DNA from 4 places in the Paenibacillus sp. GCM10027628 genome. Region 1 is predicted to be linked to each of the others. Evidence: a T-box and tRNA genes for the amino acid it is inferred to sense, from the RefSeq annotation. Region 1 holds a T-box; the other regions hold tRNA genes.
The links. The T-box of region 1 lies ahead of ACFQZT_RS32715 (arginine--tRNA ligase). A T-box ahead of a tRNA ligase gene usually reads a tRNA of that ligase, here a tRNA-Arg.

Region 1 (7,550 bases):
GTACGGCTGCGGCCATGGATTATACGTTAATATTAGTCGTATTCCTGGCTCTAACTCTTCTTGCTTTTGCTAAACTAAGCGGCTACGTGCAGCGAATCAGTTTATTTCTTGTCAGTGAAATGATTGCAGCTGTGCTGCTATATCGTTTGTGCGACAGCAGTGTGATCGTCTTCACCACTTTGACCGTTTGTACGTTATTCATTTTCTCATCAGCTCGCCTGATCAGGTTAGAAAAAGTTCGAAAACCGCTGCTTGCCGGCAGCTTCCCATCATTTCTGTTCTCATTCTTCATCCTGACGTTTATTACCGATTCCGTTTGGTATTATGTGAGCAACGGGATGTATGTTTTCACTTTAATTGGTGCATTAATCATGAGCAAACGGCTAAAATCCATATCAACATATGGGTGGGGGCTCGCTTTCTGGATCGCTTTTCTCCTTTACAAATATTACGATTTGGCTTGGAAGCTCCTGCATAAATCGGTTAGTTTTGCGGTTGTAGGCGTGCTTATTCTCGGGATCACGGTATGGTATGAAAAGCGGAACCGGCAAGCTGAAGTTGAGCATACCGCAGCTGACCGCTCTTGGACCGCCAAAGGGATCAGTCTTTTAATAGCAGTGCTTGTGCTGCTGCAACTTACCGCAATGTCCTTGCAAATCGTTAAAAGCGAGTGGCTGCTGGCCCATGGACAGCTTATTAGGCTGGAGCTTGCACCGCTGGATCCGCGATCTTTGATGCAAGGCGACTACGTTCGTCTTCGTTATGCAATATCGACGCCACAACAGTCGGCGAACCTGCAACAGCGTACTTTTACCCATAAGAAAATAGCTGTTGTACTTGCTCCGAACGCAGCCACAGGTGTCTACGAGTTCCGTCGCCTATACACCGAAGGAGAGACGCTGGCATCACGCGAGATTCGTATCAACGGGACAATCAGTGGATACAACAACATCGAATACGGTATTGAAACCTATTTTATCCCTGAAGGTACCGGCCATGACGTTGAACGAACAGCCAGGTATGCGGAAGTAAAAGTATCCGCAAGCGGAGACGCCATACTCGTTCGATTACTGCCGGATACAAGCCCTGATAGATAGTGGAATTTGAGCTTAGATGTCCCTCTCTTAAATCTAATCATTCGACGCATAAAAAAACCGGATCCCTTATTTTCTACAAGGGAATCCGGTTTTCGTGCTTCAGGATAAATCAGGGTCACTCGCTCGGTTAGATGTAACGTAAGTTTGGATACCATCCAAAATCCTTGCGAGACCGAAATCAAATTCGAATCCGTAGGGGGTTTCGTCTTCGTTATCATTATCAGCTGAATACGCACCCGCAAGTATGACGGGCCGCAGATAGGGAAAGCGTTCCGCAGTAACCAGTTTGTTAAGCGCAGCACTATAGTCTAATCCACGGACTGGACCCGTGTTGACGCCTGTCTGGATAGCACGGTTCATATCACGTTGAAACAAGCCGTATACACGTGCATAGCTTGTTAACAGGACAACAAACGAAATCTTTTCATGATGATTTAAAGGAAGTTCATGCATAATCCGTAATGCCCAGTCCACAATGCGCAAGTTGTTTGGCGTAATCGGAATGCCGGAAGCAGGGATATCACACAACCATGGATGGTCAAGGAAACAGCGCATAATCGTTCGAACGAAGTTGATCATATTTTCGCGCCAATGAGCGGAATCTTCCGCCGGGATGGAGATATCGCATACGGCGTCCTGCATTAGAAGGACAAGATCGTCCTTGCTCGGCACGTATCGGTAAAGAGACATGGTCGTGAAGCCCAAGGATGCTGCGACTCGATTCATAGAGACAGCGGAGAGTCCGTCCTTATCGGCTACGGCAATGGCCGAATCAACGATTTGCTTAAGACTCATTTCGCGTTTCGGTCCCCGCTGCGTCGGTTTGACTAACCCCCAACTGAGTGCCACGCCGCGTGGCAGATCTTCTTCAAATTCATTATTCATAGGAATAGCCCTCCTTCATGGCTGTAAAGTCAAGAAAATCGCTTTTGGGGTGGTTGACTCGAACCCAAAATTAAATTTTAATTGCATTTTAATTGTATACGATATATACTGTTTATACAATACACAGTTAAATGATTTTCTCATGACTTTATTCCATAAAATGATAGGAGTGGATATCTATGAAACAAATGAAACGAATTCTTATTTCCGGTGCGAGCATTGCCGGACCCGCACTTGCCTATTGGTTGCACCGCTATGGTTTTGAGGTGACTATCGTTGAGCGCTCCCCCGCATTGCGACGTGGCGGTTATGGGGTTGATATTCGAGGAGCTGCCATTTCGGTGCTTGAACGGATGGGTATTCTTGATCAAGTTCGTGCGGCTGACACGCACATTACAGGCGTTTATTTCGTAGACAGGATTGGCAAGATTGAAGGACGGGTAAGCGAAGCGGGCATGGGCAATCAGCAGGGTCTGGACATCGAAATTATGCGCGACGATCTGAATACCATTTTGTATAATTTGACGAAGGACACCGTTAATTATATTTGGGGGGATTCGATTACCGCCATTCATGAGACTGAAGCGGGCGTTGAAGTCCAATTTGTCCACGGCACGCCACAGACATTTGATTTGGTGATAGGGGCGGACGGTCTTCATTCCAATGTGCGCAATCTGATATTTGGCGATGAAGATCAATTTAAAAGGTCGCTTGGCTGCTATATCTCGATCTTTTCCACCGACAATTATCTGAACCTTGACCACAGCCAGCAGTTTTATACGATTCCCGGCAAGACTGTAGGCATGTATAGCGCAAGAGACAATACCGAGGCTAAGGGGATGTTCATTTTTAAATCAAAGTCTTTAATCTACGACCGTCACCAGCCGGAAACCCAGAAAAAACTAGTTGCCGACGTTTTCGGCAGTCAAACGGGCTGGGAAACCCAGCGTCTGCTTCATGCTATGAAAGAAGCGAATGATTTTTATTTTGACGAGATTTGTCAGATTCATATGCCGACATGGTCAAGGGGGCGGGTTGCGCTTGTGGGTGATGCTGCCTATGGTCCGTCGCCGCTTTCCGGGCAAGGAACTAGCCTTGCACTTATCGGGGCTTATGTACTGGCTGGTGAGCTTAAAGCCGCGCAAGGTCAGTACACAACTGCTTTGGCTGCCTATGAACAAGAGATGAGAACGTTTGTGGAGAAGAACCAGAAAGTCGGCCTATATGCAGCAGAAAGCATGATCGAAAGCTCTAATTTTAAAATATCTCTGCGCAATTGGATGCTTCGCGTTCCTTTCGTGATGAATACCATGTTTAAAATGGTGATGAAAATGATTGCAAAAGCTGCTAACGCGATCGAGCTAAAGGACTATTGATAGATCGTCTTGACAATTACGAAACGATCCTGTATAAATAATTTAATATTTAGTCAATTTCATAATTTCATAGTCAACATTGATGAACAGGGCAGTAATTCTTGTCGGACAGTCGCAGCGAGCCGGAGCAGGTGGGAACCGGTACGAATGTCAAGAACGAAACGGACCTGGGAAATGGTCTTTTGAACCTCTTTGTTTGCATGAGCGGCAGGGAAGTAGGGAGATCCGGCATAAGCCGTTATCTGTGAGGGGTTAAGCCTTTAAGGTTTAGCACTTAGAGTGGTACCGCGGGAATGAACAGCTCTCGTCTCTTTTTTGGAGACGGGGGCTTTTTTGCATTTTCAAGAAAAGAACAGGGAGGAACTGAACATGATTCACGATCTTTTGATAGCCGAAATCGAGCAGCTTGCAGCGGCTATCTTGCACGAGGAGGGCGTGGAGCGTCCGGAAACGCTGAAAGTGATCACGGAACACCCTGCTCATACGGAGCATGGCGATTATAGTACGAATATTGCAATGCTGCTAGCCAAAATATTGCGTAAGCCCCCGCTTCAAATTGCTCAGAACCTGCAGCAGCTTTTCGAAAAAAAGGGAAATGTCCAAGGCTTATTCGCTAAAGTGGTTGTGGCGCCGCCAGGATTTCTGAACTTCTATGTGAACTGGCAGGAGTGGGCAGATAGAGGAATGAACCAACCGACATGGGTCAGCGACCAGGCCAAGAGGACCAAGGTGCTGGTTGAGCACACGTCGATCAATCCCAATAAAGCGGCCCATGTCGGCCACTTAAGGAACTCCTGCATCGGAGATTCGCTGTCGCGCATGCTGCGCCATGCCGGTTACCAAGTCGAGGTGCACAATTATATCGACGATCTGGGCAATCAGCTGGCCGATACCGTTGTCGGCATTCTTCACACACAGACGGAGCAGCCATATGAACGATTTGGGGATTTCTGCTGGGATACTTATGCAAAGATCAATCAAGCCTACAAAGAGCATCCGCCGCTCCAGGAAGAGCGTTCGTCGGTATTACACGCCCTAGAGGCGGGCGATTCCAACCTTGCTTGGATCGGTTCGCTTGTTGCAGAGCGTATAGTTCGAGAGCAGCTTGAAGAGATGAAGCATTTTGGCATCGGTTATGATGTGCTGGTTTGGGAAAGCCGTATTGTGAGGGAGGGCTTCTGGGATACCGCGTTCAAATTGCTGCAGCAGACGGGCATGTTTCATAAAGTGACGGAAGGGAAGCAGGCTGGTTGCTGGGTGCTGAAGCAGGCTGGCGAATCGGCCGAAGCTATGGATGGGGCCGACTTTCTGGCGGATAAAGTGCTCGTTCGCTCAAACGGCATTCTTACTTACACAGCCAAGGATATTGCCTATCATTTGTGGAAATTCGGCATCCTTCCGAACGATTTTGTTTATAAAAAATGGGAGGAAGGCCTATGGTCGACAGCCTCTAGCGGCAGCAAAAAAACAATCGGCCATGCCGATATGGTGATCAACGTCATCGACCATCGTCAAGAATATCCACAGGCAATGGTGAAACTGGCGCTGGAGGTGCTTGGGTATGAAGAGCAAGCCAACCAACTCAAGCACGTTAGTTATGGCGTCGTTTCCTTAAGCCCGGAAACCGCTGCGGGACTCGGCATTGATGTCTCGGACGGAAAAAGCGCCTACGCGATGTCTGGGCGCCAAGGCATCGGGATTAAAGTTGCCGACCTGCTGGCGCGTATGGAAAGTGTCATCGACGCCAAACGTTCAAGAAAGGCAGGTATCTCCAGCAAAACGATCGCTGCGGCGGCGATTCGATACTATTTGCTCAAGTACCAGTTGCAAACGGAAGTTGTTTTTGATTTGCAGCAGGCAACTGAGGTAACCGGCAACTCTGGCGTTTATTTATTGTATGCCTATACGAGGGCGAGCAGCATTTTGGATAAGGCGGGAAAAGAGGGCCGTCTCGGGGGAAGAGCATACGGGTTCAATGGCGCTATACTTGAGGCGCCTGAGTATCATCTGTTGAGGCATATCTCTTATTGGCCCGAGGCGCTGAGTGCCGCAACGAAACAGCTGGCGCCCAGCCTGATCTGTCATTATGCGTTCGAATTGGCTTCATTGTTCAACCATTTCTATGGATCCTGCCCAGTTCTGAAGGGAGAAGAGGAGCAAGTTGCCCATCGTCTGTGGATAACCCAAACCTATAAGGATACGCTGCATCAGGCATTGCAAATACTCGGGCTTCCTACACCCAAACGGATGTAGATGATTCGCGGGAGGACCTGTTTGCAACAATAGCTTTCTGATCTTGGTCAAATGCGGTACAATAGAAATATTCGTGCCAATTTGAATGATGCAGGAGGCTTCAATCCTAATGACTGAAAAAGATATCGACACCCAAGCAGAACAAACCGAACAAGAACAAGCGGAACTTGACTTGGATCAAGAACAAGAGCAAGAGAAAGCAAAAGTGATTATCACTTGGTTTCAGCACATACAGCAAGTTTTAAAAGAACAGTATGAAGATTATGAAGTAGAAGGACAAATCGGCAATAACCCGACCTACGGTCCGATGTTTGCTTTTACTCTTGCGAAAGACGGAAAGACCTGCTCATGCGGATTTTTCCTCAATGAAATTATGCGTAATTTTCAAAGCAATCCGAATGCCGCTCTTTGGCTGTCATCGTTCTTTGTCGATTTGCTTCGCAGTCCGGAAAGCCACCCGCTGCCGAACCCGCCGCAATCGGAAGATGATGCCAAAGCGCTGCTGGATAAGCACATCGTTCCTTATTGCGCCAACGCAGTTCGGGAAGAATTCCCGGATCAGAAAATCTATGTAGATCTGGAGCTGCATCCGGAGCATGGTCCCGTGCTGGAAGCGGGTTTCGTTGCCGTCGAAGAAGGCAATAATACCTGCGCGCTGCCGTTACAATATTTGATGACACTCTACTTGCTGAATCGCGATCCGGCCGAGCCGATGATTCAAGCGATGTACCGCCTTTACGAAGAGAACGGACTTGGCGCCAGCGAGTCCAATTAAGTACAAGAACAGCCAGCGGACCTGATCCTCTGGCTGTTCTTTTGTTTATCTGTGAGCTGATCGATGCATTAACTAAGTCGCAAATAGATGGAATTACAAGCAAAAGACCATCAGGGTGATTTACCCTGACGGTTGTTCTCTCATTGCAATCCATTCAGGTGATTACAATAGTCTTGGTAGTTCCTGATCGTTGGCAGCTGCGGGGCCGAAGCCAACGTTGTGTATTTCATTGCGTGCGACGTGTTAAACAGCACGACCGAATCGGTCGGCCGCAGCCAGCCGCTCTCGCAGCAGGCGAGCAGGCCGGCCCAAGTCGCCGCGCCTTCCGGCGACGCGGAGATGCCCTGCGCGCCCAGACAAGCGGCTGCGCTGGCGATCTCGTTCTTGCTAAGCGCGATGGCCGTGCCGCCGCTTTGCTCCACGATCGACAGGATGAGCGCCAAATCCGGAGGATTGGGGACGCGCATTCCTGTCGGGTTGGCCGGCACCCCTGTAGGCGTTGCCGGTGTCGCCGTCGCCGTTGCCGTCGCCTGGTTGCGAGCCGCCAATCCGTCTACAATCGGCTGGCAGCCTGCTTCCTGGACGCAAACGAACCTCGGCATCGGTCCGTCGATCCAGCCCATAGCTTGCAGCTCGAGGTAAGCTTTCCACATGCCAATAATACCGGAACCGCCGCCGGTCGGATAAATTACCACATCGGGGAACTTCCAGCCGAGCTGCTCCGCCAGCTCCAGTCCCATCGTCTTCTTGCCTTCCACCCGCCCGGCTTCTTTCAAAGTCCCTACATTCACCCAGCCTTGCTCGTCTTTGCCGGCTTCAATGATGGCGGCGGCATCATGAATGAAACCATCCACCAGATAGGTCTGTGCACCATACTGGACACATTCCTGAACGATGAGAGGCGGGCAGTCTAATGGAATGAAAGCATAGGCCTGAATGCCAGCCCGTCCGGCGTAAGCGGCCAAAGCGCCGGCCGCATTGCCGTTTGAGGGAACTGCCGCTTGCGTCACGCCCGCTTCCTTGAGCAGCGATACGGCGACCGAAAACCCTCTGGATTTAAAACTGCCCGTCGGATTCTGTTCTTCCCGCTTGATCCACAGCTGTCGGATCGGCAATTTTTGCTCCCATTCCCGCAGGCGGATAAGAGGTGTCCAGCCTTCTCCC
Region 2 (7,550 bases), on a different contig from region 1:
GAATATCAGGACCTTAAAGCGGTAAAACAGCGTTAACCTCACCTTTTTGCGAGAAGGCGTGACTTTAGCGCTGAAAAACAGGATTAACGCCTCATTCTGCGCCCACTTCGGACGAATATCAGGACCTTAAAGCGGTAAAACAGCGTTAACCTCACCTTTTTGCGAGAAGGCGTGACTTTAGCGCTGAAAAACAGGATTAACGCCTCATTCTGCGCCCACTTCGGACGAATATCAGGACCTTAAAGCGGTAAAACAGCGTTAACCTCACCTTTTTGCGAGAAGGCGTGACTTTAGCGCTGAAAAACAGCGTTAACGCCTCGCCTATGTGACCTCACGCACACGAATGGCGATGACGTGGCGGTCAATCCCCTGGAGATCCGGTACGAACCGGATCTCGTCCCAGTCGGCGGCGTCCCGCAGCATCGCCGCCACAGCCTCCGCCTGCCGGATGCCGACCTCGAACCCGACCATGGTCGGGATTCGCGGCAGCAGCGGCAGCTGCAAAATCATCCGGCGGTACAGGTCGAGTCCCTCGACACCGCCGAATAAAGCCGTGTGCGGCTCATACAGCCGCACCTCGGGCATCAGCGCCGGGAGGTCGGCATCGGGAATATAGGGTGGGTTTGACACCAATATATCCGGCGCCAACCGGCGCTCGATGTAAGGCTCGAGGAGGTCGCCCTCGAGCCACTCCACACGAGCAGCAACGCCGTGCCGCTGCGCGTTCAAGCGAGCCATCTCCAGCGCCGCCGCGGAGATGTCGCTCGCCGCCACGCGCCACGCGGGGCGCGCGTGCGCGATCGTCACCGGGATCGCTCCGCTCCCGGTGCCTACATCCGCAAGCAGCGGCGCGCCTTGCGGGAACAGACGCGAACCCTCGTGCAGCAAAGCTTCCACGAGGAGCTCGGTCTCCGGCCGCGGGATAAGCACCGCGCCGTTCACCGCAAACGGAAGGCCGTAGAACTCCTGCTCGCCGGTAATGTACTGCACCGGCTCGCCCGCGGCCTTCCTTTCCACCAGCTGGCGCCATGCATCAGCCAGCTCCACAGGCAAGGGCTCCTGCCAGCGAAGCAGGAGCTCGGTTCTGCTCCAGCCCAGCAGGTGCTGGAGCAGCAGCTCCACACACGACGCAGCCTCCGCCACGCCCTGCGCCGCTAAAAAAGAAGAAGCCTCTACATAGGCTTCTCTAATGGTCTTCCCAGCAGTAGGCATCACACAGCCTGCTCCCCTTTTTCAAGCAAATCCGACTGCGCTGCAATAGTCAGAGCAGATACGATTTCTCCCATATCGCCGCTAAGCACTGTCTCCAAACGATGCAAAGTCAAACCGATCCGGTGATCGGTCACGCGGCTTTGCGGGAAGTTGTACGTACGGATACGCTCGGAGCGATCGCCCGTACCGACTTTGCTTTTACGCTCGCCGGCATACTTCGCTTCCTCTTCCTCGCGCATTTTATCGGAAATCCGTGCACGCAATACCCGAAGCGCTTGCTCTTTGTTCGAGTTCTGCGATTTCCCGTCTTGACATGTTGCCACGATACCCGTCGGTACGTGTGTTACCCGCACAGCGGATTTCGTCGTATTAACGGACTGACCGCCCGCTCCACTGGAACAAAACGTATCGACGCGAATATCCGCATCATGAATTTCAATTTCCACTTCTTCCGCTTCCGGCATTACTACAACCGTCGACGTTGACGTATGAATACGGCCGCCCGATTCCGTTACAGGGATCCGCTGAACACGATGTGCGCCGCTCTCGAATTTCAGCTTGCTGTAAGCGCCTTTTCCGGTGATCATAAAAATAATCTCCTTAAACCCGCCCAAATCATTCAACGAAGCGTCCAGCACTTCGGTTTTCCAGCCCTGAGCGTCGGCATAACGGGTATACATGCGATACAAGTCGCCAGCGAACAACGCTGCTTCATCCCCGCCTGCCGCGCCGCGAATTTCTACGATCACGTTTTTATCATCGTTCGGATCTTTCGGCATCATGAGCACTTTCAGCTTCTCTTCCAGCTGAACCGCTTGTGCGCTGAGCTCTTCGATCTCCATTTTAACCATTTCACGCATTTCATCGTCCAGCTTTTCGTTCTGCATGGCTTTTGCATCCTGAAGCTGTTCGCTGACACTCTTGTATTCTACATACGTATCATACGATTCTTGAAGATCAGATTGCTCTTTGGAGTATTCTCTGAGCTTCTTCGTATCGCTGGTTACGTCAGGGTCACACAGCAGTTCGCTTAATTTCTCATAGCGATCCGCGATTGCCTGAAGTCTATCCAACATATCGGATCACTCCTTACCATTAATTTAGAGGATATTTAAATGTTAAACATTAAAACGGAAATGCATCACGTCGCCGTCCTGCACCACATATTCTTTACCTTCCAAACGCAGCTGCCCTTTTTCCTTTGCTGCATTCATCGAACCGGCAGCAGTCAGATCGTCATAGGATACAACTTCGGCGCGAATAAAGCCGCGTTCAAAATCCGAGTGAATCACGCCCGCTGCTTGCGGCGCCTTCATTCCCTTGCGAATCGTCCAAGCTCTTACTTCTTGTACGCCAGCTGTAAAATATGTGTACAGGCCGAGCAACTTGTAAGCTGCCTTAATCAATCTATTCAAGCCGGACTCTTGAAGTCCCAACTCTTCGAGGAACATCGCTTTCTCTTCGTCTTCCAGCTCAGCGATTTCGGATTCAACCTTCGCGCTGATCGGAACGACTTCCGCGTTCTCCTGCGCGGCGAATTCTTTGACGATTTTCACATAAGGATTATCGTCCGCTGTTGCTACTTCTTCCTCGCTTACATTAGCCGCGTACAATACAGGCTTCATGGTCAGTAAATGGAGGTCGCGAACAATCAGCTTTTCCTCATCGCTCAAATCCAGACTACGCGCCGGTTTATCTTCATATAGTGTATCTTTGATGCGCTCCAGGCATTCAACCTCGGCTGCAACTTTCTTGTCGCCGCCTTTTAAGTTTTTGCGGGAACGCTCAAGCTTCTTCTCAATCGAATCAATGTCAGCCAGGATCAGCTCGAGATTAATCGTTTCGATATCACCGATCGGATCCACTTTACCGGATACGTGCGTAATATTTTCATCCACAAAACAACGAACTACATGCACGATGGCATCTACTTCACGAATGTGTGCGAGAAATTTATTGCCAAGCCCTTCGCCCTTGCTCGCGCCCTTCACCAAACCCGCAATATCGACGAATTCGAAGGCCGTTGGAACAATGCTCTTGGGTACTACGATCTCCACCAGCCTCTGCAGTCTTTCGTCCGGTACTTCCACTACCCCGACATTCGGATCGATCGTACAGAACGGATAGTTCGCAGATTCTGCGCCCGCCTGTGTAATTGCATTAAACAAAGTCGATTTTCCTACGTTCGGTAGACCGACGATTCCTGCTTTCAAAGCCATTGCAGCTACAACTCCTTAATGTTGAAAATGATACTCATCTATTATATAGCACTTGAAGGTCAAAAAAAAGCCTGTCGGCTACTGATTCACCGCAGACTTTTTTTCCAATAGGCTTCTGTACTGAGCTTCCCGCTTCTGCACAAAGTACGATTCAACCTGATTTTTCAAAATAAAGGCCCTTAATGCATTCGTTTTCATGTCTGGAACTTCGAGATATCGAGCCCCATAATAGATGCCGGTTCCCGATTTCTCTTTCCGCACAATTTCGGTCTTGACCGGCATCGAGAAGCCCAGATCCATTTCAACGTCGAGCTGGACATGCTTATCGACAATTTTATCTACTATAGAGTTGTTTTCAATTGTAAAACCAACGCCGTTCATCGAAATGTTCTTGATGGAAATAACGACCGGGTTATCAAACTGATGTTTATTTTTCTTTTTCACATCATGAAGTCCATGAAGTAATCCGTCCTGTTGGATGTCAATTCGCGGAAATTCCCGTTTTTCCGTAAATTTCTTGCGATTCTCAGGCGGGTTAATCAAAATAACCGAACCATGATCTTTGGCAACTACGGTCGTTTCAAAAACGAACAATCCCGATTTCGAATAAACCGTCATCTTGACTTTGTCTCCAAGTCCAAAAACCTCGTATTGCGGCAGTTCCACCTCAATAATATCGCCCAGCGCATAGGTAAGGACACCTGTAGAAACAAAATCATTCTTATCCAGCACTGCTTTGCTGTCAATCAATACCTCAATGTCATTGCCTTCCTTGCTGCCATAATGCTTCATTGCTTTCTTCACTTCCTCTCTATTCATTTTTTTGTATTAAAAAAGTAGACCATCCCCGTCTGATCGGAACAGCCTACTACCTAAAATCTAAAATAGCCGTGATTTTCGGTAGCCAGACTGCCGTAGTTCCATGTGGAACCTTAGACCCTCAGCTTTGCGTCCTTGTCTTTCAACAAGTTTGCCATTTATCGAAACCTTATGTAATTATTCCTGACTAGGATAAAAGACCTATTATTATTCTAAGTATACGTATTTTAGTATCAATTTTCAACAAAATTCCCGTAAATGCCTCTTTCCTTGATTTACAAGTAAAGTGTGCATACAATATAAACATATATCCACAACTTTTCGACTTATCCACATGGTTGTCCACAGATTGTTAACAACGAATGCTTGTTCGATTCTTATTCACATGTGGATAACTGAATTTTAGCGAGGTGTCCCCCTGTGGATGAACATATTCCATGGATGAAAGAAGCCATTCAAGAAGCGCTTAAAGCGGAAGCTATCCGGGAGGTCCCCATCGGAGCGGTTGTCGTACATAACGGCACGATTATCGGCCGCGGCTATAATCTGCGTGAAACGTCCCTCGACCCGACCGCTCATGCTGAAATGATCGCCATCAAACAGGCCAGTGAACATCTGCAAGCTTGGCGCCTGCTCGACTGCAAACTGTACGTGACGCTCGAGCCCTGCCCCATGTGCGCGGGTGCGATTGTCCAAGCCCGGGTCCCGCAGGTGATCTATGGGACGACAGATCCCAAAGCCGGCTGCGCCGGAACCCTCATGAATTTGCTGCAGGAGGAACGATTCAACCACCGTGTCGACGTGGTGAGCGGTGTTTTGCAGGAAGAGTGCGCGACGCTGCTGACGCAATTTTTTCGCAAGCTGCGTGGTAAGGAATAACGTTGCGCGAGTAAAAGCATCCGTGATAAAATAAACGATGCCATGCGCCCGTAGCTCAGCAGGATAGAGCGATAGTTTCCTAAACTATGCGTCGGGGGTTCGAATCCCCCCGTGGCGCGTTCAAAATAACATAACTATACAAAGGGATGACAACTACGGGTTGGCCATCCCTTTGTTTCTTTTTGCAATCCGAAAGGAGAACTCATTCTATGACGAGTATGAAATCGCCCTCTTCTTTTCGCATCCCTTTATTCTGCATCGTTACGTTGCTGTTCTGGATGTCTATGTACACGAGTGTTCCTATCATGGCTCCTTATGTGGAATTTTTGGGAGGCAGCCATCAACTGGCTGGTTGGATCGTGGGAATGTACGGCATTTCGCAGATGCTGCTGCGTATCCCGGTCGGTGTCCTATCCGATCGTTTTCATAAGCGCAAACTGTTTATTACATTTGGTTTACTCTTTACAGGCCTCAGCGGGCTCGGGCTTTGGATGACAAAAGATTTCACATGGATTCTCCTTCTTCGTGCGCTTGCCGGCGCTGCCGCGGCCACATGGGTTGATTTTACGGTGTTATTTACGAGCTATTATAAACATGAAGAATCTACAAAAGCGATCGGAACGATCAGCTTCTTCAACTCTTTGGGTCAGATGCTCGGTATCCTCATGGCAGGCTGGGCTGCAGACGCGATAGGCTGGGAAGCAGCTTTCATCATGGGCGCTATTCTCGGTGCGATAGGTCTTATCGGATCCTTCTTTCTTGTGGAAAAAATTGAAATCGATGCCCCCAAAATCACGCTGCGGGGAATCGGCCATGTAGCGACAGACCGTACGCTTTTGTTCGTTTCATTGCTGGCTATTTTGTCGCAGGTGCTTACCTTTGCTACGGTTTTCGGTTTTACCCCCGTTTATGCTACTGGGCTAGGGGCTGATAAGTTTAGTTTGTCACTGCTGACGTTCTTTTCCAATGTTCCGGTTGCAATAGCCTCCTTGTTTGGCGGACGCCGCTGGGCCGCTAAATTTGGTGAGAAACGCGTCGTCGTGTGGGGCTTTGCCCTCATGGGCTTGTTCACTTTTTCGATTCCATTTACTCATAACTTGTGGCTGCTCATGGTTACCCAGGCGTTAGCCGGTTTTGGTCGCGGACTTTCTTTTACCGTTCTGATGGCGCTAAGCATCAAATACATGCCGTCGGATAAACGCGCAACTGCAATGGGCTTTTTCCAAGCGATCTATGGCCTAGGGATGTTCATCGGTCCCGTTCTCATGGGGATCATCGGAGATTGGTTTGCTTTAACCCAGGGATTTATCGTTCTCGGTGTACTCGGAGTCCTTAGCAGCCTTCTGTCTCAATGGATTGTCCGCAGTGAACCGCGGATTAGCGGGGCAAAAGCAGAACTCCCTCATCGAACCACATCGCTTTAAAAATAAAAGAACGGATCGCCGGCGATTCGTTCTTTTATTTTGACAGGTGTGCAGGGGTACAAGAGGTACCCTTCGTCTATATATGTCGGAGAGGAGGAGGAGAGTATTCAGGAAGATACACTTGTACAACGTATATTAATTGGCGATGAATCTGCGTTTCGAGAACTTGTTGCGACCTATCGCCATTATTTATTCCAGACCATCTATGCGATCGTACGTCATCCTAAGGATGCTGAAGATTTAACGCAGGATGTATGGACCCGGATTTATTTCTCCCTCCCCCAGTACCAAATGAAGGGCCTTAAAACCTGGATGACACGCATCGCCGTGAACCGAGCAATCGATTTTAAGCGGGCGGCCAGCCGGAAAAGGGAAGAAATGACGGCAGAGATCGAAGATCCGGTTCCGACCACTGCCACTCATCATCACAATGACTTAGAACAAGAAGTGGTCATGAACGAAACAGCAAAACTCGTGCGAACAAAATTGGACCAGATTCCAACTAATTATCAAGACGTATTAATGGCTTACTACTTACATCATCAAACTTACCAAGATATCGCCGATGCTCAAGGTGTTACGGTCAAAACCGTGGAATCCAAACTATATCGAGCCAAGCAGTGGCTCCGGAAGAACTGGAAGGAGGAGGACTTCATATGAAGCATTATGATCAACTAGCCTGGATGCAGTACGTGGAAGCAAGCGTATCGCCAGATGAAATGGCTCAAATGGAGCTCCATCTATATCAATGTGACCTCTGCTTAGCCATATATATGACGTGCTTGGAAAAATTAACGGCATCTCTTCCTCATATGGAAGCCGATGAGAAAAGCTACATTGATGCTATCGTTAATCGAACGCTCCGAACTAAACCTGCTTGGTTTCATTCCACGATCTTTCATTACGGGGTTGCGGCAGCGGCTACGCTTATACTTGTTGTCACAGGCTTTTTTCATGGACTATCCCAGGAATTAGGTTCAATGGGTTCATTAAACTC
Region 3 (7,550 bases), on a different contig from region 1:
TATATTCCGGCGTTTGAGAAGACAATGGCGGAATTGACAGTTGAAGAAAAAAATGAAATGAGCCATCGGGCGAAAGCGCTCCGAAAGTTTTTGGACAGGCTGCCGAACGAAGCTGACGAATAAATGCAAAACCTGCTTTCCTCCGAAAAGGGGAAGCAGGTTTTTTTTCATCGAATCGATATTTTGTATGTGCGCAGCCAAGTGTCCACTTGAGCGAGGTAAGCGAATAGCTGCGGTCCCGACATCAACTGACCGAACCATGGTATGTTCACATCGGCTTCTTCCGAGCTGGCGAGTTCGCGAATTTTTTTCACATCGATAAAGGGGAGCAGCGGCGAGCTGGAGTCGTCAAGTATTTCCAGTACCCATTTTCTTACTGCCGTTAAATAATTTGGATTATGCGTTTTCGGATAAGGGCTTTTTTTGCGAGTCAGCACATCGTCAGGGAGTACGCCTTTGAGCGCTTTTCGCAGAATGCCCTTCTCCCTTTCTCCGGATGTTTTAATTTCCCAGGGAATATTCCATACATATTCGACAAGCCGATGATCGCAGAAGGGAACGCGTACTTCCAGACCAACGGCCATACTCATACGGTCTTTACGATCGAGAAGTGTCGGCATGAATCGGGTGATGTTCAGATACGACATTTCGCGCATCCGGTTCTGCTGCTGCGTTTCTCCGGCTAGCCGCGGCACCTCGTCTAATGCCTGTTGATATCGGTTGCTGACGTAATCGAACGGTTTGATCCAATCGATCAGATCAGGAGCCAGAATGTCGACCCGGTTGTTCAGTTTGAGCGACCACGGAAAAGTATCCGCTTCAAGCGCGTCATCACGGTGAAACCACGGATAACCGCCGAAAATTTCATCGGCCGCTTCTCCGGAAATGGCGACGGTCGCTTCTTTTTTAATTTCCCGGCAGAACAAATACAGGGATCCGTCAACATCCGCCATCCCCGGTGTATCGCGGGCAAAAACAGCTGTTTTCAGCGATTCTACGAGCTCGGGGGTGTCAAATTCGATATAATGATGCGCGGTGCCTAAATGCTCGGTCATTCGTTTGATCCACGGTGCATCGGCATTTGGCTGAAAGGCATTCGCTTTAAAGTGCTTGTCATTGTCGACGTAATCGACAGAGAATGTATGAAGCTGGCCCTTGCCGCTTTCCTTGTAATGATTCGCCGCAAGAGTCGTCAGCGCGCTGGAGTCAAGCCCTCCGGACAGCAAAGTGCAGATGGGCACATCGGAGACGAGCTGGCGCTCAGCGGTATCCTGGAGCAGTTCCTGCACGCGCTTTGCGGTTGCGTCTACATCATCCGGATGCGTCTTGCTTTCCAGCTTCCAGTACGTGCGGATGGACAAGCCGTTGCGGTCAAAGACAGCGCATTGCCCGGGCTTAAGCTCCGACATGTTGCGATAAATCCCGTGTCCCGGCGTCCGTGCGGGGCCTACTGCGAATATTTCCGCCAAACCTTCCGCGCCAACCTCGACTTTGAAATCCGGATGGGCAAGAATCGCCTTCGGTTCGGAACCGAATAGAAGCACACCATTCTGATGAGAATAAAAAAGCGGCTTTACGCCGAGCCGATCTCTGACCAAATAGAGGGATTGCTCCTGATCGTTCCACGCCGCAAAAGCGAAAATCCCGTTAAGACGATCCACGCAAGCACGGCCCCATTCGATAAAAGCGACAAGCAGTACCTCCGTATCGCACGTGGTGCGGAAATGGTGCCCGCGTCCTTCGAGTTCTTTTTTCAGCTCCGGGGCGTTGTAAAGTTCACCGTTATATACGATCGTGTACGTATAATCACCTTGTTTCCGGATCATCGGCTGGGCGCCGTTCTCCGGGTCCATCACGCTAAGACGTCGATGGCCAAGCGCACAATGCTGCGATATCCAAGTGCCGGAAGCATCCGGGCCGCGCAGATTTAAGGTTTCCGTCATATTCTCTAGAATGGACGGGTACCCGGTCAAGTCTTTCCGCCAATCTATCCATCCCGTTATTCCGCACATAGACGTTCATCCCTTTCCTTAAGAGAGCATGATGATAAAGGGTATGCGTCCTGAGGGCATAAAATGTCTGTCCCGCTTTGGCGCCCGCGCCCACATTTCAACTCGGCTTTGTGTTTTGCGGACAGGGCTGTTACAATGAATCCAACTCTTACTTATTCTATGACGAAGGTGATGACAATGAAAAAAAAGCACTCCAAAGCACAAATTGATTACCTGGCGGCCAGAGAACATTTTCTGCAAATCAGCAATCAAGCGGATAAACGAATCGAAGCTTTGAAAGAACAAGGCAAGGAAGTCGGACAAGCGGAAATGGAAGAAATCATCGAACGTGTCGGTCTTCATCGTGCCTATAATGAATTGACCCATGCTGAAAACGTACTGATTAACTGGACGCAAACCGCGATTAAGACAGAGCCGGTATTTATGGAGAAACGGGCCGAGTTCGAAGAACTTTACGAGTTGGTCAAAACGAATGCGGAAGCCAGAGGAGCTATTCTTAACTTGGCGATGCGTTTAAATTTAGAGCTAGTGTGACATTCTAAATAGGCAGTGCCATTATTTCTTCAGGAGGCGAATGCTCATGGATAGCCATTTCATCAGCAAGCTGCATGACAAGCAGAGAAAAGCCGAGAAGAATTTGAGGACACAAGGGCATAAACGTCCGGGCGATAAACTGCCCAATCACAAGCACTAATGTCTAATGGCACCGAAGGGCCTGCAAGGAAATTCCTTGCGGGCTTTTATTATGGTTACACAACAATGGTCAGCAAGTGCACATCTGAAAAGATGGTTTTCATCGTTCCAGACCTTTGGGGACATCGCAATCGTGTCTCTAACGATAATTTTGAGGCTGTCGATTTATTGGGGATAGTATTGACGTGAACGGAAACATGCAGAAATTGTATATGATTTTTCGTATTCATTTACAGAATCAGGGCCCAAATCGCGTTTTGTGTATGAAATTTCGAATAGAATCGACTGATTCGATGTGTGCGCCGCTCATTTTGTATGATTTTTCGCATACATTTTGTGGTCTCCCGCAGATTTCCGAAGGTATGAACAGTTAATCGACAGCCTCATTTTCATCTTTAGAGACGAGAAAATCAGTGGCACTGTACGCTGGGTGGAGCTGAAAAGATGTTATTCATCGTTCCAGACCTGTGGGGATATCGCAATCGTGTCGATAACGATGTTTTTCATCTTTACAGACGAGGAAAAAAGCAGCACTGTACGCTGGGTGGAGCTGAAAAGATGTTTTTCATCGTTCCAGACCTTTGGGGATATCGCAATCGTGTCTCTAACGATAATTTTCATCTTTACAGACGAAAAAATCAGCAGCACTGTACTCTGGGTGGAGCTGAAAGATGTTTTTCATCGTTACAGACACGTGGGGATGTCGCAATCGTGTCGATAACGATGTTTTTCATCTTTACAGACGCGAAAGATGGAGGATTGACGTCCCCAAACATACAACCTTAGATAAGAACCTGGCCATCTGCCGGGTTTTCTCATAGGCCAGAGAACCCTCACTTTTCCAGCATACGATAAAGGTCAATAATCCATACTAATTTAGTAACCATTCTACTCTATTAGCAGGAGGGTATGCCCTTTATGAGCAGGAAAAAAGGTAGAAATTTAGATTCAATAACGCAAAGTACAATCGCTCACTCCAAACAATCTTCTCGAATACAGCAAAACCTGGATTCTACTGAGCCTGGTCACCATCCGGCTAACCGTCCTTCCGTTTAACAATCGCTCATCGAACAAATCTAGCAAAAAAAACCGCCCAATATATGGACGGTTTTTTTTTGTAGTACTGACGAACGTCAGTACGTTTATCATTTACGTCCCAGGAGGGATTCGAACCCCCGACCGTACGCTTAGAAGGCGTATGCTCTATCCTGCTGAGCTACTGGGACTTATTGCATTTCGCTTTAGAAACAAGTTCGTTTTTAGCGAAGCAAGAGTTATATTATCACATCGATTTCAGTGAAGTCAACCCCGTTTTTAATTTCTTTTGCAATCGATAGAACAATCGAGTAAACTGTCTCCAGCGAGACGAAGTTTTTTTGAGGTGATCCCCATTACAGAACCATCTGTCAACAATTTGATTCTTTTTCCAAAAACCGAGCAATTTTATGAAGAAGAGCTAACCCGCTTTCTACAACGGGAGCAGTACAGCGACGCCTTGCAACTGCTGACGTTTCTTTTGCAATTTCCGAACGTCGATACAAATAAAACGGACCAATGGGAAGCGCTTTTTAATTGGCTTCAGACCATGCATCCGGAAACGGTATTTCCATCAGCCCCCACAACGTATGAGGAAGTGGAAGAAGAGGAAGTGTTGCTGAGGCAGTATATACAAGAGAAAACGACGGACGATGCAGCCTATGTCGAAAAGCTTCTGGGTATGCTTCGTGAAGGCAGTTTGGAGCAGCAGGTTACAGCGCTCGAACAACTGGCATATGTCGAGCTTCCGGACGCCAGCTTGGCTGTAAAACAATGGGTTTCTGAAAAGGCGCGGCATCCGCATATTCAGTTCAAGGCGCTTCAGACACTTAGGCAGATGGGAGAGCGCGGCATTATAGAAATGCCTAAGAACGGGATTAAAGTCGCGGTTGATATCGAAGAAACGCCGCTTTGCCCGGAAGATTTTCCAGCGCAAATTCGTGATATGATTCGCAGAGTCGGGGAAATTAGTGAAATGGACCAGCCTGATTTTGTCTTTTTCGCCGGGCAATCGTGGCAGGAGTTTCTGGCTTACGCTTACGGCACTTCCGTCTATACCGATCTATTGAAACCGGAGGAAGGGGCTGTCGACATATGGGCTTCAGCCTTGCACGCGGCACTTCAGGAAAGGCTGTTCGGGACGCCCAACCGTGAAGAATTGCTCGAGAATTATGGGATTGTCGATTCGATGAAACTCCAATGGAAACGTGCCCATTTGACGCTGCAAACGTTCATCAATCAATTCAATCCGTATCCTTCTTAATTGAGCGGAAGAGCCTGCCTTGAAATGAAAATGTTATATGTTATAATAGAGTGGTTATAATGGTAGGTAGGGGTATGAGTATTAGCACTCCACTTGCCAGAACGTGAAAATATGTCATGGTACATTTTTGGAGGGGAAGGCATAAAATGAAAGCAAGTTGGGAAAAAATAGAGAAGAACGTTGGCGTTCTTGAAGTGGAAGTTGGCGCGGAGCGCGTCGCAGATGCACTGGATAAAGCATTCAAAAAAGTATCCGCGAAAGTGAACGTTCCGGGTTTCCGTAAAGGTAAAGTGCCTCGTTCGATCTTTGAAGCTAAATTTGGTGTGGAAAGCTTGTATCAAGATGCTTTGGATATCATTTTGCCGGAAGTTTACGTACAAGCAATCGAAGAGGTTAAAATCGAGCCTGTTGATCGCCCTGAAGTAGACGTTGAGCAATTTGGCAAAGGACAAGTTCTGAAGTTCAAAGCGAAAGTAACGGTTAAACCTGAAGTAACGCTCGGCGACTACAAAGGCATCGAAGTTGAAGCGGTAGACGCTAACGTAACGGATGAAGAAGTGAACGAAGAATTGAAGCGTCTGCAACAGCGTCATGCTGAGCTCGTGGTTCTTGAAGAAGGACAAGCGGCTAACGGTGATGTGGTTGTTCTTGATTTCGAAGGTTTCGTAGACGGCGAAGCGTTCCCAGGCGGAAAAGCGGAGAAGTATTCGCTTGAGCTGGGTTCCAACAGCTTCATCCCTGGCTTCGAAGAGCAACTTGTCGGTCTTGCAAAAGGCGAAGAGAAAGATGTTGAAGTGACGTTCCCAGAGAACTATCACTCCGAAGATCTCAAAGGCAAAGCGGCAGTATTCAAAGTGAAAATTCACGACATCAAACGCAAAAACTTGCCTGAGCTTGACGATGAGTTCGCTAAAGACGTAAGCGAGTTCGATACGCTTGAGGAATACAAAGACGACATGAAAAAGCGTCTGCAAGAGCGTAAAGAAAAAGACAGCGAGGCAGCTAAAGAAACGGCTGTTGTCGAAAAAGCTGCAGCAAATGCTGACGTTGAAATCCCGGCTGCTATGGTAGAAGCTGAGCTTGACGTGATGGTGAAAGAATTTGAAAGACGTCTTCGTTCCCAAGGCATGACGCTTGAGATCTACTTCCAATTCTCCGGCCAAAACGAAAGCGTGCTGAAAGACCAAATGAGAGAAGACGCTGAGAAGCGTGTTCGCAACAACCTTGTTCTTGAAGCAATCGCAGCCGCTGAGAGCATCACGGTTTCCGACGAAGAAGTGGATGCAGAGCTTGAGAAATACTCGCAATCTTTCCAAAAATCTGCAGCAGAACTTCGTGAGCTGTTCGCTTCCAACGGCAGCCTTGAAGGTTTGACCAATGATCTGGTTGTAAGAAAAACCGTAGACTTCCTGCTCGAAAATAGCAAGAATGTTTCCGCAGCAGTGTAAATAAGGTTAGTAAAGGCACGTTCGTAACGCTGGCGTGCCTTTCTTTTACCCTATTTTCTCTCCGGACGGCCTCACAAACATAAGAAATAAACGCATACATAGCCTTACTTTGAAAAAATGACTTTGCTGCTCAAACGTGTTAAACTGTAACTTAGATGGTTATGGAGATTCTTGAAATTTCTGTTCCATTATAGATCCCGTATAGGGTGAACATGGCGAATTGCCGTTAAAGGAGTTGGTACAATGAGTCTTATTCCTATGGTTGTTGAACAAGAAGCTCGTGGGGAACGTTCTTACGATATCTACTCACGACTGCTCAAGGACCGCATTATCTTCATCGGGAGCGCAATCGATGACGATGTGGCTAATTTGGTCATTGCCCAGCTGCTCTTTTTATCCGCTCAGGATCCTGAGAAGGATATCAGCTTATATATCAATTCTCCAGGGGGATCCGTTACGGCGGGGATGGGGATTTTTGATACGATGCAATTCATTAAACCCGATGTATCTACGATTTGCGTAGGTATGGCTGCAAGTATGGGTTCTTTGCTTTTAACAGCCGGAGCCAAAGGCAAGCGTTTTGCGCTTCCTAACGCAGAAGTTATGATTCATCAACCACTCGGTGGTGTTAGAGGTCAAGCGACCGATATTAAAATCCATGCAGATTGGATTATTAAGACGAAGCAAAAGCTCAACGAGATTTATGTGGAGCGTACGGGACAGCCGCTTGAAAAGATCGAAAGAGACACCGATCGCGATAACTTTATGAGCGCTGAAGAAGCGAAGGCATACGGTTTAATCGACGAGGTTATCACTCGAAACGACTTGAAATAAAGGAGTGATCCCATGTTTAAATTTAACGATGAAAAAGGCCAACTCAAATGTTCCTTTTGCGGAAAATCCCAAGACCAAGTGCGCAAGCTTGTTGCCGGTCCGGGAGTTTACATTTGTGATGAATGTATAGAGCTTTGCACGGAGATTGTGGAAGAAGAATTAGGCCACGAGGAAGAATTGGACCTCAAGGATGTTCCGAAACCACAAGAAATTCGCAACATTTTGGACCAGTACGTTATTGGACAGGACCAAGCTAAAAAATCG
Region 4 (7,550 bases), on a different contig from region 1:
TCGAGTTCAAGCAAGGCTGCAGATACGGCTCAACCGACTAAAGCAGGTTCAGTTAAAAAATACACAATCGGGACTGACGCGACTTATCCTCCTTTTGAATTTGAAAAAGACGGAAAATACGTGGGAATTGATATTGATTTGATTAATGCGATCGGCAAAGAAGAAGGTTTTGAAGTTGAGTTGAAACCGATGAATTTTAAAGGGATTATCCCGGCGATTACAGCCAAACAATTGGACGGTGCGATTGCGGGCATTAGTATTACAGATGAGCGTAAGCAAGTTGTTAATCTATCGGATTCGTATTACTTAGCGGGTCTTTCGCTGGTAGTTCGGGAAGACAACACAACAATTAAAGGTCCAGAAGATTTGAAGGGTAAAGTAATTGCGATTAAAAAAGGAACGTCAGGCGCTAAGCTTGCTGATGAACTGGGCAAAAGATATGGCGCGGAAGTTAAATATTTTGACGATAGCCCTTCGATGTACCAAGAAGTTGCCAATAAGAATGCAGATGTAACGATTGAGGACTTCCCGGTAATTTCCTACAAGATTGCCATTGATCCTAACTCGAAACTGAAAATTGTAGGAAGCCGCCTGAATGGTGATTTGTACGGTATCGCGGTGAGCAAAGAAAATGCGGAGCTTTTGAACAAAATCAATAGCGGGCTTAAGAAGTTGAAAGATAACGGAAAATTAGACCAAATCGTCAATAGCTATATGACAGCACCTGCAAAATAAAGTGGATGTGGCCGCATGATGTTGCTTTTTCCTGGTGAGGGCAGCATCATGCGGAAAGTTAAAAAAAGGGGGATGGGGATCTCGTGACTTCCTCATTGCAAGTTATTTTGGATGCGATACCGACGCTGGCTCAGGGCTCTTTAATAACTTTGAAGATCGTTGTAATTTCTTTAATTATTGCATTTATCATAGGTTTAATCGCGGGCTTAATGAGCACATCCTTGAATAAAATTGTTCGGGGAATTGCAACGGCTTATGTGGATCTCATTCGGGGGACACCTCTTCTGGTGCAAGTCTTTTTCATCTATTTCGGACTTCCGGTATTTTTGGATATTCGAATTTCGGCTGAGACCGCAGGTATTCTGGCCATCAGTTTAAATGCGGGGGCCTATATTGCAGAGATTTTCCGTGCAGGTATTTTGTCCATTAGCAAAGGGCAGACGGAAGCGTCGCGATCTTTGGGTTTAAATAGATTTCAAACGATGAGATTAGTTGTGTTGCCGCAAGCTATTCGCCGTATGTTGCCGGCTTTTGTCAATCAATTTATTGTAAGCATTAAAGATACTTCCTTGCTTTCCGTCATTGGGATTAAGGAATTGACGCAGAGCGGTGAAATTATTATTTCATCCAACTTCCGCGCCTTCGAGATCTGGGGTGTCGTAGGGATCTTCTACTTCATTATTATTTATGCTTTATCCCGGTTGTCTCGCATGCTTGAAAGGAGGTACGCTTTAAAATGATCGTTGTAGAAAACCTGAAGAAGAAATTTGGTTCGAACGAAGTTTTGAAAGATATCTCTACAACGATTCAAGAGAAAGAAGTCGTTTGCGTGATTGGGCCGTCAGGTTCAGGTAAAAGCACATTTCTTCGGTGTCTGAATCTTCTTGAAGAAGTAACAAGCGGGAAAGTGATGATCGGCGATGTGGAAGTCACTTCATCCGAAACGAATATCGACAAATTACGTGAAAATGTAGGGATGGTATTTCAGCTCTTTAATTTATTTCCCCATTTAACCGTTTTAGAAAATATAATGCTAGCGCCAAAACATATTAAGAAGTTGAACAAGCAGCAAAATGAAGAAAAAGCGATGGAACTGCTGAAAAAAGTAGGTTTGGCGGCAAAAAGGGATGAGTATCCCGAGCGTTTATCGGGCGGCCAACAGCAGCGCGTTGCGATTGCCCGGGCATTGGCCATGAATCCGCGTGTCATGCTATTTGATGAGCCGACTTCCGCACTGGATCCCGAAATGGTGGGTGAAGTGCTGGCGGTTATGAAGAGTTTAGCCCATGAAGGCATCACGATGATCGTCGTCACTCATGAGATGGGTTTCGCACGAGAAGTGGCGGACCGTGTTATTTTCATGGATGGCGGATACATTGTTGAAGAAGGAACTCCAGCCGAAATTTTTGATTCACCCAAACATGAACGCACACAATCTTTCCTTAGTAAGATCTTATAATTGGGATGAAGATAATGATGAACAAATGGGTTGTGATGGATGGACAGCAGGCAGGTCTATTCATTATAGCCCTTTCTTTTTACATGTTGTATGGATCTGAATTTATGGCAAAATTGTTAACGATTGGTGAAAAAAAGCAACCTTTTCTCGGTAACTACGTCTAATTGAACGTGGCCAATGAAGGGAAGGGTTATTTGCCGTTCCTCCAGCTGCTTGTTGTTGAGCGCCCGCGGCCCGCAGCTTTACCCTAAACAAACCTTGAAGGAGTCAGAGCATGAAAACGCAAAGAAAAGAGTTCTCCGTGCTGCTAGCGTTTCTCGTCTTTCTAGCCAGCACTTTAGCAGCACCAGCCGCACACGCGGTATCGGCAAGTTCGTCCTTAATTTTACTTTATATTGATAAGTCGGATGCTTTCGTGAACCAGGATCAAATTCAATTGGATTCTCCGGCTACCATTATTAATGGCAGCACCTTCGTTCCGGCCAAATTTCTCGGAGATACGATGAAATTCAAGGTGGAGTGGAACGACGCGACGCGCACGATCCAGATGGCGCCTCCAGGTTATAATATCGTTCTGGACGTTGATCATAAGACGGTAACTACGAATGGCGTGGACACTCCTTTCGATACGGTTGCCGCGATTGTGAACGGTAAATTACTCGTGAAGCTGACTTGGCTTGCCGACTATATGGGCGCTAAATATACATACAACGAAGAACTGCGCCGTGTGGAAATTGTGAGTCTCCCTACACCGGAAGGCATCTATATCGACCAGGACAGCAACTCCAGACCTGTTGCCAAATTTACGACGGCGAAGCCGACATACCGGCTTGGGGAGCCTGTGAAGTACATTGATCTGAGTTACGATCCCGATGCGGAAGGCATTGCTTCTTACGAGTGGGTTGGGAATAAAGAAGCGTTTTTCAAGCCAGGCAAATATCCGGTATCGCTCAAGGTATCCGATCGTCATGGACATGTGAGTCAATTGTTCCAAAGCTTTGTGACGGTTACGGATGAGCCGTATTTGAGCGAGGTGGAATACCCGATTTATATGAAGCCTGTGGGCGGATTTATTAAGTCCGATTGGGGAACGATTTGGTCTCATTTTAATCAAATGCCTGCGATACCTAAGAAAGTAACCGAAGTTAACGATCGTAAGCTGCTGGTGAGCGATAGTCCGGAGGAATTTACGGAAAAAGGCATTTTGTACCAGGATACAATCAACGGTAAAGCCAGATTATATGCCGATCATGTTAATGGTACGAAGCAAAAAATGACGATGGCGATTTTCGCTACGAATAACAGCGATAAGCCGGTGACGATCCAAACGACGAACAAAGGCGAGGTCTATCCTTCCGTGTATGCCAACTTGATCGGCAGCGAAGCTTCGGTAGATTTCTTATTGAACAATGTTTACGATCAAAAGTTGACTGTGCCTCCACATCAAACTTATGTGTATGCGAAGCTGCCTGACTTCTATCCGGGCCAGGGCGTTAATCTGTTCTATGATGTGGAAACGGATGGCGAGCTGCAAATGTCGTTCGGAGTAACGGATCAGAGACTGACGCCTACGACAGCGCAGGAGCTGCCTTTGCTAGCTTTTACTGGCCATGTACGGGGATCCTTCCCGGTATCTGAGCTTAAATGGGACATTGATGCATCGTCATTCACCAAGACATCCGTATTGACCATTGGCGATAATAAATCGGATCCGTTCGTCAAAGGTTATGACGTTATGCGCAAGCAAAACGTGGAGGACAGCGGTAACTACGGTGTCGTCTACAAAATTCACGCCAATAAGCCGCGCAAAATGGCTTTAATGATCATGGCGAAGGGCGGCGTCTTCAAAGGGCCGTTCAAAATTAACGGGGAGATCATACCGGTTCCGGCCTCCGGCGTCATTACCGCTTTCGATGGAATGGAAGTGTTGGCGCGGACGACGGGAACAGAGGATGCGCTAGATATCGAGTTTACGCCGCCGGCGGGCTCGGCATTCCCGATTGATCTGATTTTCTACCCGTTGGATGAGAAGAAATAGGTAATAGACATCACCGTCAAATAAAAAAACACTGACCTCTGCGAGCTGCAGAATGTCAGTGTTTTTGTCGTTTATACGCGCTCGATGACTTTGTCGATGAGTCCGTATTCTACCGCTTCATGAGCGCTCATGAAGTTGTCGCGGTCGGTATCTTTCTCGATGCGTTCGAATGTTTGACCTGTCCGCTCAGCAAGGATCTTATTCAGGTTGTCTCTCATTTTCAAGATGCGCTTCGCGCGAATCTCGATGTCGGAAGCCTGACCTTCCGCGCCGCCGAGCGGCTGGTGAATCATGACTTCGCTGTTAGGCAGCGCAAAGCGTTTGCCTTTGGCGCCTGCAGTCAGCAGGAAAGCGCCCATGGAAGCGGCCATACCGACGCAGATTGTGGACACGTCCGGTTTAATAAACTGCATGGTGTCGAAGATCGCCATGCCGGCTGTGATCGAGCCGCCCGGGCTGTTGATGTAGAGGCTGATATCTTTATCAGGATCTTGTGCGGCCAGGAAAAGCAGCTGGGCAATGATTGAATTGGCTACAACATCGTTAACGCCTGTACCGAGGAAGATGATGCGGTCCTTCAGCAGACGGGAGTAAATGTCGTACCCTCTTTCACCGCGCGCGTCCTGTTCTACGACCATAGGGATAAAACTCATGAGAATTACCTCCTTCAATGGGTAAATGGTTCAAATGGTGGATCTATATACTTTTAACAGTATCTACAAGTATGATAACGAAAAAACATCGAAAGGTCAAGAAAGGTCAAACTTGCAATAAAAAAAATCAGTTTCGCAACTGATTTCGTTCTGTAAGAACGCGCCCGAAGGGAATCGAACCCCTATCTCAGGCTCCGGAGGCCTACGTCATATCCATTGGACCACGGGCGCAAAGTAAATTTTTAAGTGAAGCAAGGGTTATTATATGACAGCTGCACGAAAAAAGCAAGACTGCAAACCCTTACAGTCCAATTTGCCGAAAAAGTTTGAACAAATGTTGAATCTCGGTGAGTTATTGGTTATAATGTGCTTGTAAGGCAATTTTTTTTCGCCCGGGTGGGACGCAAAATGTATACCCGGGACATAAAACGTCCATCAATTGGAGCAGGAGCGTTGTTACCGTCATTATGAGAGAAATTCTTGACATTCAAAAACAGCTCTTGCCGGATTTAATGGACATCATGAAGAAGCGCTATTCGATCCTGCAGCATATTCTCGTTTCCGGTGTAGTCGGAAGAAGAACATTAGCTTCTTCGCTGGACATGACGGAACGTGTGCTACGCGGCGAAGTGGATTTCCTCAAGGAGCAAGGATTGCTCGAAACCGATGCAACAGGTATGAAGATCAGTGAATCCGGCCGCAGGCTGCTTGAAGCGATGGAGCCCATTATTAAAATGGCTTTTGGCTTGAGCGACTTGGAGGAAAGCATCCGCAAAGCGTTCGGGATCTCTCAAGTCATCGTAGTCCCGGGAGACTCCGACACTTCAACCTTTGCCAAGATTGAGCTCGGGCGAGCGGGCGCGGCAGCATTGCGCAGATATGTAGCCAAGGACGATATTATCGCAGTAACGGGCGGTTCGACCATGGCACAGATTGCGAACAACCTGGCCATTTCATCGAAGATGAAAGGAAGTTGGTTCGTTCCGGCGCGAGGCGGGCTTGGGGAAAGCGTGGATATGCAGGCGAACACGATTGCTTCCATTATGGCCAAGAAGACAGGCGGCAAATACCGGCTGCTGCATGTACCGGACCACCTTGGAGAAGAAGCGTACCAATCGCTGATTCAAGATCCTCAAATTCAGGAAGTTGTCGATGCCGTGCGCAGTTGTCGCATCGTTGTACACGGAATCGGAGATGCTATGGTCATGGCACGCAGGCGCAAAGTCGACGCTGAAACAACGCGGAGATTACAAGAGGATGGCGCTTTGGCTGAGGCGTTCGGGTATTATTTTGACCGGCAAGGGAATGTCGTTCACAAAATGCCGACCGTTGGACTCAGGTTGGAAGACCTTCAACGCATCGAGGTCGTTATCGGCGTGGCCGGCGGCAAGAGCAAAGGAGAGGCGATCGCTTCCGTACTTCGTCACGGGCAGGAAGATGTGCTGGTGACAGACGAGGCAGCGGCGCACGAAATTATGAAGCATGTAGAGCTTTGACATCATGACGTGTGTCTCCTGTAGACATCGTCTTGAAATATATAATATTTTTTAACTATTAGGAGGAATTCGCTATGGTAAAAGTAGGTATTAACGGTTTCGGACGTATCGGACGTAACGTGTTTCGTGCAGCTTTGAACAGCTCTGAAGTGCAAATCGTTGCAGTCAACGATTTGACAGATGTAAAAACTTTGGCTCACTTGCTGAAATACGACTCAACTCACGGTAAACTTGACGCTACAGTTGAAGCTGGCGAAGGCGAACTGATCGTTAACGGTCGTTCCATCAAAGTATTCGCTGAGCGCGACCCTGGAAACCTTCCTTGGGCATCTGTTGGCGCAGAAATCGTTGTAGAATCTACTGGTATTTTCACAGCGAAAGAAAAAGCTTCCCTTCACTTGAAAGGCGGCGCTAAGAAAGTTATTATCTCCGCTCCGGCAACTGACGAAGATATCACGATCGTCCTTGGCGTTAACGAAGATAAATACGATCCGGCAGCTCATACAGTAATCTCCAATGCTTCTTGTACGACTAACTGCTTGGCTCCATTCGCAAAAGTAATCAACGATAGCTTCGGTATCGTAAAAGGTATGATGACAACTGTTCACTCCTACACGAATGACCAGTCCGTTCTTGACCTGCCGCACAAAGACCTTCGTCGTGCTCGCGCAGCAGCTGAGAACATCATTCCTTCCAGCACGGGCGCAGCAAAAGCAATCGGTCTGGTTCTGCCTGAGTTGAAAGGCAAACTGAACGGTATGTCAATGCGCGTACCTACACCTAACGTTTCCGTAACTGACCTGGTTGTAGAGACTAAAGTTAACGTAACTGTTGATGAAGTAAACGCAGCATTGCAAAAAGCAGCTAACGGTTCTTTGAAAGGCATCTTGAACTACACGGATGCTCCGCTTGTATCAAGCGACTTCAACGGCGACCCAGCTTCCTCCACAATCGATGCTCTGTCCACAATGGTAGTTGGCGACAACATGCTGAAAGTGGTTTCCTGGTACGATAACGAGTGGGGCTACTCCAACCGCGTTGTTGACCTTGCAGCTTTCATCGCAAGCAAAGGCCTGTAATTCATAAACAAACACCCATAAAGAGGAGAAGCGATTCTCCTCTTTATGTTCGATTTCACGTATAATGAAGTTGTTTAAAATCGCCTCGGG

Region 2: it encodes a tRNA-Arg, which carries the amino acid that the T-box ahead of ACFQZT_RS32715 (arginine--tRNA ligase) is inferred to sense. The anticodon was not compared.
Region 3: it encodes a tRNA-Arg, which carries the amino acid that the T-box ahead of ACFQZT_RS32715 (arginine--tRNA ligase) is inferred to sense. The anticodon was not compared.
Region 4: it encodes a tRNA-Arg, which carries the amino acid that the T-box ahead of ACFQZT_RS32715 (arginine--tRNA ligase) is inferred to sense. The anticodon was not compared.

The regions. Positions count from the first base shown of each region.
Region 1 is NZ_JBHTHA010000080.1:14,095-21,644, reverse strand. It holds gene ACFQZT_RS32730 (GDYXXLXY domain-containing protein) at 1-1,097, shown strand, start outside; gene ACFQZT_RS32725 (TetR/AcrR family transcriptional regulator) at 1,197-1,982, opposite strand; gene ACFQZT_RS32720 (FAD-dependent monooxygenase) at 2,162-3,358, shown strand; T-box leader at 3,432-3,673, shown strand; gene ACFQZT_RS32715 (arginine--tRNA ligase) at 3,728-5,611, shown strand; gene ACFQZT_RS32710 (hypothetical protein) at 5,721-6,386, shown strand; gene ACFQZT_RS32705 (threonine synthase) at 6,527-7,550, opposite strand, start outside.
Region 2 is NZ_JBHTHA010000016.1:10,427-17,976, reverse strand. It holds gene prmC (peptide chain release factor N(5)-glutamine methyltransferase) at 322-1,212, opposite strand; gene prfA (peptide chain release factor 1) at 1,212-2,288, opposite strand; gene ychF (redox-regulated ATPase YchF) at 2,331-3,431, opposite strand; gene ACFQZT_RS15380 (PilZ domain-containing protein) at 3,510-4,223, opposite strand; cyclic di-GMP riboswitch class I at 4,328-4,416, opposite strand; gene tadA (tRNA adenosine(34) deaminase TadA) at 4,692-5,129, shown strand; tRNA gene ACFQZT_RS15370 (tRNA-Arg) at 5,174-5,248, shown strand; gene ACFQZT_RS15365 (MFS transporter) at 5,339-6,553, shown strand; gene ACFQZT_RS15360 (RNA polymerase sigma factor) at 6,602-7,213, shown strand; gene ACFQZT_RS15355 (anti-sigma factor) at 7,210-7,550, shown strand, end outside.
Region 3 is NZ_JBHTHA010000005.1:86,851-94,400, reverse strand. It holds gene ACFQZT_RS08620 (XTP/dITP diphosphatase) at 1-123, shown strand, start outside; gene asnB (asparagine synthase (glutamine-hydrolyzing)) at 168-2,012, opposite strand; gene ACFQZT_RS08610 (hypothetical protein) at 2,190-2,546, shown strand; gene ACFQZT_RS08605 (DUF4023 family protein) at 2,593-2,706, shown strand; gene ACFQZT_RS08600 (hypothetical protein) at 3,150-3,491, shown strand; tRNA gene ACFQZT_RS08595 (tRNA-Arg) at 3,858-3,931, opposite strand; gene ACFQZT_RS08590 (hypothetical protein) at 4,087-5,004, shown strand; gene tig (trigger factor) at 5,151-6,452, shown strand; gene clpP (ATP-dependent Clp endopeptidase proteolytic subunit ClpP) at 6,696-7,286, shown strand; gene clpX (ATP-dependent protease ATP-binding subunit ClpX) at 7,299-7,550, shown strand, end outside.
Region 4 is NZ_JBHTHA010000031.1:38,283-45,832, reverse strand. It holds gene ACFQZT_RS20805 (transporter substrate-binding domain-containing protein) at 1-735, shown strand, start outside; gene ACFQZT_RS20800 (amino acid ABC transporter permease) at 819-1,475, shown strand; gene ACFQZT_RS20795 (amino acid ABC transporter ATP-binding protein) at 1,472-2,194, shown strand; gene ACFQZT_RS20790 (hypothetical protein) at 2,209-2,358, shown strand; gene ACFQZT_RS20785 (copper amine oxidase N-terminal domain-containing protein) at 2,469-4,232, shown strand; gene clpP (ATP-dependent Clp endopeptidase proteolytic subunit ClpP) at 4,304-4,885, opposite strand; tRNA gene ACFQZT_RS20775 (tRNA-Arg) at 5,045-5,116, opposite strand; gene ACFQZT_RS20770 (sugar-binding transcriptional regulator) at 5,353-6,381, shown strand; gene gap (type I glyceraldehyde-3-phosphate dehydrogenase) at 6,456-7,460, shown strand.